Regions from separate parts of the Nocardiopsis sp. NPDC055824 genome, predicted to be linked through region 2. Evidence: riboswitches for the same ligand, from Rfam matches in the RefSeq annotation. Region 2 holds a riboswitch; the other holds the start of a gene.
The links. Region 2 has a riboswitch for S-adenosylmethionine ahead of ACWGL3_RS30570 (aminotransferase class V-fold PLP-dependent enzyme). Riboswitches for the same ligand answer to the same signal wherever they lie in the genome.
Positions count from the first base shown of each region.

Region 1 (5,843 bases), on a different contig from region 2:
GCCTTCGCCGTGCTGCGGCTTGTGGACGAGGGCCGTGTGGACCTCGACGCGCCTGCGGCACGGTACCTGCCCGACGCCGCACCTGACGGCGTCACCGTCCGCCAGCTCCTCTCCCACGCCTCGGGGCTGCCCAACCCCACCGTTGTCGGCCCCGCACGGTCACTGGAAGAGGGCGTCGCCGGCATCGAGGGCCTGCCCCCGGCAGCCGAACCCGGCACCTCCTACCTCTATAGCAACCTCAACTACTGGATGGCGGCGCTCATCGTGGAGCGGGTCTCCGGCCGGGACTTCACCGACCACCTCGCCGAGGAGGTCTTCACCCCTCTGGGGATGGAGGACACCGTCGCCACCACCACCACGCGCGACCCCGTCGACGGGCTCTCCAGGGGGCACATCACCGCCTACGGTGGCGCCTTCCCTGCGCCCACCCCGGAAGCGATGAACAGCGGAGCCGGCGGAGTGGTGAGCACGTCGCACGATATGGCGGCCTGGCTCGCCATGCAGCAGCGGGAGGGGATCGGCCCGGACGGGCGGCGCCTGCTATCGGCCTCTCTCATCGAGGAGTCCCACACGGAGCAGCCCTCAACCACACGGGCGGGGCTCGGCTGGAGGCACAGCGGACCGCAGGTGACACCCGCGCGGATCTCGCACAGCGGCATCGTCTCCGGCTACAACGCCCAGCAGGACCTGGTACCCGGCAGCGGCTACGGCGTCGTGGTCCTGCTGAACAGCTTCACCCCCTCCCGTGAGAACGCCTACGAGATCAGTTCCGGCATCATCGACCTGACCGAGGACCGCACCACCGATCCCGGAAGGGCAACGGCGACCGTGATCGACCTGGTCCTCGGCGGGGTCACCGTCACCGTCGTGGCATTGGGCGCCCTTGGCCTGTGGCGATCTCGGCGGTGGGCCGCGCGCCGCGCCGCCTGGCCCGCTTGGAGGTTCGCCCTGCGCTTGCTTCCCCAGTGCGTCGCCCCGGCGTTGGCGGTGTTCCTGTTTTTCGTCGCTCCCGCACTTCAGGACAACAGCTACGTCCCGGTGGACGTCTTCTGGCTATTCCCCGCACTCGCGGTCCTGGTGGGCGCCCTCGGAGTTGTGGGAGCAGGGCTCACCACCGCGCGGGCGGCGGCACGGATCCGCACCGGGGCGACAGTGCGCCGGTAGGCGCGTGGAGGGCCGCGCCGGAGCCGGGGCCCGAGGGCGCGCGGGCCCCCGCGGAGCCCTCCCGGAAGGCCCTTCCGGCCCTTCGGGGCGAGAAGCGTCGCCGCTCGTCACACCCGGCCCACAGCCCGTGATGTGACGTCTGCGCGTGCATATGTAAGCACGCTCGGACGCTCTTGACGCGGGCTCCCAGGGGGACAAGGCTTTGGAGAATGTCTCCCCTCGAAGCATCGCCGTTGCCCTCACGAGGTGCTCCGCCGGTCGCCTCCCCCGACTCCCGCAACCTCGTCAACGGCCGCGTCCACATCTCCCAGTACGACGCCAAGTGGCCCTACCTGTTCAAACGCGAGTCGGAGAAGGTCCGCGCAGCCCTCGGCGACCGCGTGCTCCTCTTCGAGCACGTCGGATCGACCGCGGTCCCCGGCATGGCCGCGAAGCCGTGCGTCGACCTGCTGCTGGTCGTCGCCGACCCCGCCGACGAGCCCTCCTACCTGCCCGACCTGCTGGCCGCCGGCTACTCCGTGGTGATCAGGGAGCCCGACTGGTACGAGCACCGGGTCCTCAAGGGGCCGGACATCAACCTCAACCTGCACGTGTTCGGTGAGGGCTGCGAGGAGGTGGAGCGGATGCGCCTCTTCCGGGACCACCTCATCGCCGACGCCGGGGCGCGCGAACGCTACACCGCGGTCAAACGCGAGCTGGCCGAGCGCACCTGGGACCGCATCCAGGACTACTCCGACGCCAAGACCGCCGTCGTGGAGCAGCTCCTCGACGAGGCGCGGGCGCGGCGGACGGCGTCCCCGGGCGACTGATCCGCGCGGCGCGGGGCGCGAACCCGTGCGGAGCGCCCCGCCGGCCCCCTCCGGCAGGCCGCCGGTCCTCAGCAGGCCGCCCCGGGCCCCGACGACGGGCCCCGGCCGGGACGGAGGCGCTCTGCGGCCCCGTCGGGCGTCCGGGCCCCGGGGGCCCGCGCCCCAGGACCCGCGCCGTCCGCCCCGGAATCCGCACCCGGGGGCCTCTCGCGGTCCGGCCCGGGGCCGCTGGACGCGTCCACCGCCCCCGGATGCCCCTACGGACGTCGAGCAGCTTGAGCGAGGCCGTTGTCGACGGGACTGCGGGCGGTGGCCGTGGCACGGCCTGGCCGCGTCAGTCCAGGGACCGCAGCTGGTCCTGGAACCACCGGCGCGGCGGCAGGGCCACGGCGGCCTCCGCCAGCCCCTCACGGCGCTTGCGACGCTCGTCCCCGGGCATCGACAGGGCGCGGTGCAGCGCCTCCGCGGTCTCCAGCGTGTCGTAGGGGTTGACCAGCAGGGCGTGCCGCCCCAGCTCGTCGGCGGCGCCGGCCTCGCGCGAGAGCACCAGCACCGCGTCGCGCTCCGACAGCACCGGCCCCTCCTTGGCCACCAGGTTCATGCCGTCCCGGGTCGGGTTGACCAGCAGGACGTCGGCCATCTGGAACGACGCCAGCGACCGCGGGTAGTCGTCGTTGACCTCCAGCACCAGCGGCGTCCACTCGGGGGTCGCGAACTCCTCGTTGATCTCCTTGGCGGTCCGCATCACCGCGTCGGTGTACTCGCGGTACTCGGGCACGTCCCCGCGGCTCGGGTAGGCGAACGCCAGGTGCGTCACCCGGCCCCGCCACTCCGGGTGGGAGGTCAGCAGCTCCCGGTACGCCTCCAGCCCGCGCACGATGTTCTTGGACAGCTCGGTGCGGTCCACCCGCACGATGAGCCGGGTGTCGCCGACGGCCTCCCGCAGGGTCTCGCGGCGCGCGGCCACGGCCGGCTCGGCGGCGCTCGCGCGCAGCCCCTCCTCGTCCGCGCCGAGCGCGTGCACGCCCACCCCGACCAGCCGGCCGCCGTACTCCACGGTGCGCCGGGCGAAGTCCACCTCCGCGCGCAGGATCTCCGCGCAGCAGCGCAGGAACGCGTCCGCCCAGCGGGGGCTCAGGAAACCGATCCGGTCCGCGCCGAGCATGCCCTCCAGCAGCTCGCGGGCGACGTGCCCGGGCAGCATCCGGAAGTACTCCGGCGGCGCCCACGGCGTGTGCGAGAAGTGCGCGATGCGCAGGTCGGGACGGCGGGTGCGCAGGATGCGCGGCACCAGCGCCAGGTGGTAGTCCTGCACGGCCACGCGGGCGCCGTCCGCGGCGCCGGTGACCAGGGCCTCGGCGAACGCGTTGTTGTAGGCGGTGTAGTCGTCCCACTGCCGTCGGAACTCCGAGCCGAACGACGGCTTGTTCGGGATGTCGTACAGCATGTGCTGCACGAACCACAGGGTCGAGTTGGCGACCCCGGTGTAGGCGCCCTGGAAGGTCCGCTCGGGGATGTCCAGCATGTGGACCCGCATGCCGCCGAGGTCGTGCGCGCGGTCCAGCCTGGCCCCGGGCGCCTCCTCCGCCGCCCGCCTGTCGGCGTCGGACAGGGCGGCGCACACCCAGAGGCTGTCGATCTCCGTGGCGACGGAGATCATGCCGGACACGAGTCCGCCCCCGCCCCGACGCTGTTCCAGGGAACCGTCGTCGGCGGTGGAGAAGGACACCGGTCCCCGGTTGGAGGCGATGAGGATCTGGGCCTTGTCCACGTGGTCGTCCTCTCGAAGGTGCGGATGGGCCGTCGCCGCCGCCGGGGCGGTCGGGCGCGGCCTGCGCGGAAGCGGATCGCACCTTATGTCTCGCCGGTCGACAGCCGCCCCAAACCCCTCCGGGGCCGACGGTGCCGGGCGTCACGCTCCCGAAACAGGCCACGCGCGCCCCCGGCGCGCCGACCGGCGACGTCTCAGCATGTGAGCGGGTTAGTGTTACCCGGATCACCAGCCGTGGAAAACCGGCCGACGAGTCCGTTACAGTGACCGTGCGGATCCGACAGGACCGCCCACAACTTCATATTGCTCATCCAGAGGGGTGGAGGGACCGGCCCTGCGAAGCCCCGGCAACCATCCCAGCACGCACTACTCACGAACCCGTGAGGCGGCTGGGGCAGGTGCCAACTCCGGCCTGGGGACAAGGTGTCCGCCAGGGAAGATGAGGGGAGACGCCTCGCCATGGCGATCACTGCCGCCGAACCCACCTCCGTCCGCGCCTTCGGCCCCGGAACCGCGCTCTCCTGTCGCGAATGCGGCCGGCGCTACGAACTCACCCCCAAGTTCGCCTGCGAGTTCTGCTTCGGCCCCCTCGAGGTGGCCTACGAGTTCGGTGACGTCACCCGCGCCGACATCGAGAGCGGCCCCAACAGCATCTGGCGCTACCGCTCCCTCCTCCCGGTCCCGGACAACGTGGCCGAGCTGCCCAACATGGCCCCCGGCCTGACCCCGCTGGTGAAGGCCGACCGCCTCGCCGCCGAGCTGGGCATCGACTCCCTGTACGTCAAGGACGACTCCGGCAACCCGACGCACTCCTTCAAGGACCGCGTGGTCGCCATCGCGGTCGAGGCGGCGCGCACCTTCGGCTTCACCACCCTGTCCTGCTCCTCCACGGGCAACCTGGCCGGCGCGGTCGGCGCCGCCGCCGCGCGCGCCGGGTTCGACTCCTGCGTGTTCATCCCCGCGGGGCTGGAGGAGGCCAAGGTCGTCATGGCCGCCGTCTACGGGGGCAAGGTCGTCGCCATCGACGGCAACTACGACGACGTCAACCGCTTCTGCTCCGAGCTGATCGGCGACCCGGCCGGCGAGGGCTGGGGGTTCGTCAACGTCAACCTGCGCCCCTACTACGGCGAGGGCTCCAAGACGCTGGCCTACGAGATCGCCGAGCAGCTCGGCTGGCAGCTGCCGGAGCAGATCGTCGTCCCGATCGCCTCCGGCTCCCAGCTCACCAAGATCGACAAGGGCTTCCGGGAACTGGTCGAGCTCGGCCTGGTCGAGGACCGCCCGTACCGGATCTTCGGCGCCCAGGCCACGGGCTGCTCCCCGGTCGCGCAGGCATGGGAGAAGGGCATCGACGTCATCCAGCCGGTCAAGCCCGACACCATCGCCAAGTCGCTGGCGATCGGCAACCCGGCGGACGGGCCGTACGTGCTCGACATCGCCCAGCGCACCGGCGGCTCCGTGGAGCACGTGGGCGACGACGAGATCGTCGACGCCATCAAGCTCCTCGCCCGCACCGAGGGCGTGTTCGCCGAGACGGCGGGCGGCGTCACCACGGGCGTGCTCCGCAAGCTGGTGCGCGAGGGCAGGCTCGACCCGAAGGCGCGGACCGTGGTGCTCAACACCGGGGACGGGCTCAAGACCCTCAACGCGGTGGACGCCGGCGTGACGGCCACGATCAAGCCGTCCCTGAGCGCGTTCACCGACGCGGGCCTCGTCTGACCGCCGCTCCGCAAGCACAGTCCGTCCCGGCGGGGCCGTGCGACGGCCCGCCGACCCACAGCAGAAGGAAGAACACCGCCATGAGCGCCAGCGTCCGCGTCCCCACCATCCTGCGCACCTACACCGACGACGCCTCCGAGGTCGAGGCGAAGGGCAGCACCCTCGCCGAGCTCCTGGACGACCTGGAGGCCAACTACCCGGGCATCCGCGCCCGCATCCTCGACGACAACGGCAAGGTGCGCCGCTTCGTCAACGTGTACGTCGGAGACGAGGACGTGCGCTTCGAGAAGGGCCTCCAGACCGAGATCGCCGACGGCGCCAAGGTCTCCATCATCCCGGCCGTCGCCGGGGGCTGCTGACCGCTCGCCGCGCGCCGTCCC
Region 1 is NZ_JBSHDN010000088.1:40-5,882, reverse strand. Features, by position in the region: gene ACWGL3_RS18355 (serine hydrolase domain-containing protein) at 1-1,164, shown strand, start outside; gene ACWGL3_RS18350 (GrpB family protein) at 1,374-1,973, shown strand; gene ACWGL3_RS18345 (alpha,alpha-trehalose-phosphate synthase (UDP-forming)) at 2,308-3,744, opposite strand; SAM riboswitch class I at 4,049-4,190, shown strand; gene thrC (threonine synthase) at 4,204-5,463, shown strand; gene ACWGL3_RS18335 (ubiquitin-like small modifier protein 1) at 5,544-5,822, shown strand.
Region 1: another riboswitch for S-adenosylmethionine. It lies ahead of thrC (threonine synthase); the one in region 2 lies ahead of ACWGL3_RS30570 (aminotransferase class V-fold PLP-dependent enzyme).

Region 2 (5,158 bases):
AGCACGTTGCGCGGGTCCGGGACCGGGGCCAGTCGGCCGTCGCAGTCGGCGTACTCCCAGGCCGGCCCGTGGGCGACCAGGTCGGCGATCGCGCCGACGAGCCGGTCCACGTGCTCCGGGGTCGTCCCGATCCCCAGGCTCGCCCGGACCGCCTGGGCGTGGCCCTCGGGCAGCAGGTGCCGGGTGAGCGGGTGGGCGCAGAAGAGCCCGTCCCGCACCCCGATGCCGTGCTCGGCGGAGAGCGCCGCGGCCAGCAGGTCGGCGGGCAGGCCGTCCACCGTGAACGAGACGATGCCGACCCTCGGGTGCTCGTCGCCCCACAGGGTCAGCTCGGTGACGCCCTCCACGTCGGCGAGCCCGGCACGCAGCCGCTCCAGCAGAGCGGACTCGCGGATGTGCAGGAGTCCCTGTACGTCGGGGGTGAGGGTGTCGCAGGCGGCGGCCAGGGCCACGGCGCCGAGCACGTTGGGGCTGCCCGCCTCGTGGCGCGCGGGGAGGTCGTTCCACACCACCTCGTGCTCGGTGACCAGGCGCGTGGCGCCGCCCCCGGACAGGTACGGGGTGGCCTCGCGCAGCCAGTCGGCGCGGCCGGCCAGCACCCCGGAGCCGAAGGGCGCGTAGAGCTTGTGCGCGGACAGCGCCACGTAGTCGGCGCCGGTCTCCTCCAGGCCGAACGGCAGGTGCGGCACGTACTGGGCGGCGTCCACGACCACGCGGGCGCCCTCGGCGTGCGCGGCCGCGACCAGTTCCCCGACCGGCCAGATCTCGCCCGTGACGTTGGAGGCGGCGGTCACGCACAGGAGCCTGGGGCCCTCGGGGGACTCCCGCAGCGCGGTGCGGGCCGCCTCGACGGCCGCCTCGGGGGTGGCGGGCAGCGGCAGGCGGACCACTCTCCCGGCCCGTGCGGCGGGGTGCTCCCAGGGCAGGAGGGCTGCGTGGTGCTCGGTCTCGAACACCACGACCGTGCAGCCCTCCGGCACGGAGCGGGCCAGGAGGTTGAGGGCGTCGGTGGTGCCCCGCACGAACACCACCGCGTCGGCGGGTTCCGAGCGGGCCCCGAGGAAGCGGGCGACGCTGCGGCGGGCCCGCTCGTAGGCGTCGGTGCTCACCTGGGAGTGGTGGCCCGCACCCCGGTGCACGCTCGCGTAGTAGGGCAGCGCGTCGGCCAGGGCGTCCGCGACGGGGGTCAGGCAGGGGGCGCTGGCGGCGTAGTCGAAGTTCGCGTACTCCACGCGCTCGCCGGTGACCAGGGGGACGCCCTCGTCCGAGGCGACGACCGTGCACCCGGCGGCGCCGCCCGAGGGGTGTGCGGACGGGGCGGCGGAACGGAACGAGCGCGCGGTGTGGATGGGGCTGACGACGGTCATGGGGCACCTCTTCTGCGGGTCGTGGGACCCGCGGGGGCGCCGTCACGGCTACACCACAGGGGTCCGCGCTTGTCCGACACGGTCGTGTCGGGACCTGGTCCTCACCCGGGGCACCCCACCGCGGAAGGAGGGTTGCCGACCAGCAAGCCGGGGCTTAGCGCTGGTACTCGTGACCTGCGAGGCAGGCTAGCACACGCGCCCCGGGAGGGACCAGGGGATCCCCTGTGGCCCGGGCCGCACACCGGCGGGACCGGGGCGCGCAAGGACCGACCACGCGGGAGGACCGGCGGAGCGATCCGTACGGGCGGCCGGGCGCGAGGCTCACGGCCGCTCCGGAGGGCGCGGGGCCGAGGGGGCGTACGGAACGGGCCGGCCCCCGCGGGTCCGCCGTACGGGCCGCGCCCCGCTTGACAGCCGCCGAACCGGTCAGGACATACTTGGGGTGCCTGCCCTCACGCCGCGGGCGCCCGGTTTCCCCCGGCCGCCCTCCAGGCGCGAGACTCCAGAGCGTTGGAGTTTTCGCATGCCCGCGAGCGAGAGGTGTGTCCGTTGCACGGCGACGACCGTATCCAGCAGGTTCTCCGCAACCCCAGGGTTGTCCTCATCTCCGGCTACGCCCGTCTTCCCGACTCCGTGGCCAGCCATTCCCAGTACCAGCGGCTCGGCGTCGTCCTCGCCGTGGACACCGCGGACGGCCGCATCGTCGCCGCGGACACCACCCTGCTCACCGACCTGGGCAAGGACTTCTTCCGCGCCCTGGTCGAGGGGGCCTCGGTCACCGAGGACATCGCCGAGCTGGTCGGCCGGGTGCAGACGCGGTACGCCGGCCAGTCCGGCGCCGCGCTGACCACGGCCCTGCGCCGCTGCCTGGAGTCCTACCACCAGCTGCGGGAGGGCGACCAGCTGCCCGGCGGCGCCGACGCCGAGGAGTGACATCCCCGTGACAGACATCCGATCCGGCGCGGGCCCCGCGCCCGACCCCGCCGGCCCGGCCGTCCCGCTGCCCCTGGCGGGGGTGCGCGTCGCCGACCTCTCCCGCGTCCTGGCGGGCCCGTACGCCACCATGCTCCTCGCCGACATGGGCGCGGAGGTGGTCAAGGTCGAGCAGCCAGGCCGCGGCGACGACACCCGGGCGTGGGGCCCGCCCTGGGCGGGCCCCGCCGACGGGGGCGGGGGCCCCGGCGAGGCCGCCTACTTCCTGTCGGTGAACCGCAACAAGCGCAGCCTGGCCGTGGACCTGAAGGACCCCGAGGGCCTGGCCGCCGTCCAGGAGCTGTGCGCGTCCTCCGACGTGGTCGTCCAGAACTTCCGTCCCGGCGTGATCGACCGGCTCGGGCTCGGCTACGAGGCGGTGAGCGCGCGCAACCCCGCCGTCGTCTACTGCTCCGTGAGCGGCTTCGGCCCGGAGCACGAGCCGGCCGCCCGCCCCGGGTTCGACATCGTCGTGCAGGCCGAGAGCGGCCTGATGGCGACCACGGGCCCGGCCGAGGGGCCGGCGAGCAAGGTGGGGGTCGCCCTCACCGACGTGCTGACCGGGCTCAACGCCGCCGTCGGCATCCTCGGGGCGCTGACGAGGGCCCGCGCGACCGGCCGCGGCGAGAACGTCAGCGCGTCGCTGATCAACTCCACGCTGTCCGGCCTGGTCAACCTCACACAGCAGGCGCTCGTGACGGGGGCGGAGCCGGCCCGTGTCGGCAACGCCCACACCACGATCGTGCCCTACCAGGTCTTCCCGGCCTCCGACGCCGAGATCGTGGTCGCCGCCGGCAACGACGCCCTGTACCAGCGGCTGTGCCGGGCACTGGACCGCCCCGACCTGGCCGAGGACCCGCGCTACGCCACCAACCCGGGACGCGTGGCCCACCGCGACGAACTGGTGGGGGAGCTGTCGGCCGTCCTGCGCGCCGAGCCGGCCGACCACTGGATGGACCTGCTGGTCGGGGCCGGGGTCCCGGTGGGGCGGGTGCGCGGGGTGCTGGACGCGCTGCGCACGGCCGACGCCGCCGGCGACGACGTCCTGCGCACCGTGGAGCACCCCACGGCGGGCCCGATCGAACAGGTCCGGGCGGGGTTCCGGCTGGAGGGCGCCCCACCGCCGCTCACGGCCCCGCCGCTCCTGGGACAGCACTCCCGCCGGATCCTCGCCGAACTCGGCGTGGACGCGGCGCGCGTGGACGCGATGATCGGGCGCGGGGCCGTCCAGGAGCCCGGCCCCGCGCCGGCGGCCGACCGCCGGACCGCCCCCGCAACCCCGCCCCAGGCCGCACCGGCCGACGCACCACGAAGGGACACCCACCCATGAGCGACTCCCGCAGGCCCGCCGCCCCGGACCCGCACGACTTCCTGGCCCTCGACGCCGAACTGTCCGACACCGAGCGGGACGTCCGCGACGCCGTGCGCGGCTTCGCCTCGCGGGAACTGCTGCCGAACGTGGCCGAGTGGTTCGACGCGGGCACCCTGCCCGACCCGCGCGGGCTCGCCAAGGCCTTCGGGGACCTCGGGCTCCTGGGCATGCACCTGGAGGGGTACGGCTGCGGCGGCTCCAGCGCCGTGGCCTACGGGCTGGCCTGCCGCGAACTGGAGGCCGTCGACTCGGGTCTGCGCAGTTTCGTGTCCGTGCAGGGTTCGCTGGCCATGGCCGCCATCCACAAGTTCGGCTCCGAGGAGCAGAAGGGCGCGTGGCTGCCGAGGATGGCGGCGGGCGAGGTCGTCGGCTGCTTCGGGCTGACCGAGCCCGACTCCGGCTCCGACCCGGGCTCCATGCGCACCCGCGCCCGCAGGGACGGCACGGACTGGGTGCTCGACGGCACCAAGATGTGGATCACCAACGGGTCCGTCGCCGACGTGGCCGTGGTGTGGGCGGCCACCGGGGAGGGTGTCCGCGGGTTCGTGGTGCCCACCGACACCCCCGGGTTCTCCGCCAACGTCATCCACAGGAAGCTGTCGCTGCGCGCGTCCATCACCTCCGAACTCGTCCTGGAGGGTGTGCGCCTGCCCGCCGACGCGGTGCTGCCCGCGTCGAAGGGCCTGGGGGCGCCCCTGTCGTGCCTGAACGAGGCCCGCTACGGCATCGTGTGGGGCGCCGTCGGCGCCGCGCGCGCCTGCTACGAGGCGGCCCTGGAGTACGCGGCGACACGCGAGCAGTTCGGGCAGCCGATCGGCGGGTTCCAGCTCACCCAGCGCAAGCTCGCCGACATGGTCGTGGACGTCAACCACGCGGGCATGACGGCGCTGCGGATCGGCCGCCTCAAGGACCGGGGGGACTGCCACCACAACCACGTGAGCTTCGGCAAGTTCGCGAACGTGGCCGCGGCCCAGCGGGTCGCGCGCACCGCGCGCGGGGTCCACGGCGCGAACGGCATCACCCTGGAGTACCCGGTGATGCGCCACATGGTGAACCTGGAGACGGTCGCCACCTACGAGGGCACCGAGGAGATCCACGCGCTCAGCATCGGCCAGGCGGTGACCGGGATCTCCGCGTTCCGCTGACCCGGGCCCTCCGGGCCCCCGGTCCGCACGGCGCCCCGGGAGACGGGGCGGAGAGGGGGCCCGCGGCACGGGCGGAGCGGCCCGGAGGCGGGATCACGGCCCTCTGCCGGTGTCGTCGGCCGCCCGGAACCACCACAATGGGGAGCATCCGATCGAGGGAGTTGCCGAGATGGTGAACGAACCGACGAAGCGGTTCGAGATGACGCGGGTACGGCGGGTCGCCAACGCCTTCGTCAGCGGCTTGGTCAAGTACGGCCTGGGGACGCCCGCGACCCACCTGCTCACCACGCGCGGGCGCAAGT
Region 2 is NZ_JBSHDN010000299.1:46-5,203, forward strand. Features, by position in the region: gene ACWGL3_RS30570 (aminotransferase class V-fold PLP-dependent enzyme) at 1-1,367, opposite strand, end outside; SAM riboswitch class IV at 1,428-1,542, opposite strand; gene ACWGL3_RS30575 (DUF3870 domain-containing protein) at 1,917-2,300, shown strand; gene ACWGL3_RS30580 (CaiB/BaiF CoA transferase family protein) at 2,308-3,669, shown strand; gene ACWGL3_RS30585 (acyl-CoA dehydrogenase family protein) at 3,666-4,856, shown strand; gene ACWGL3_RS30590 (nitroreductase/quinone reductase family protein) at 5,026-5,158, shown strand, end outside.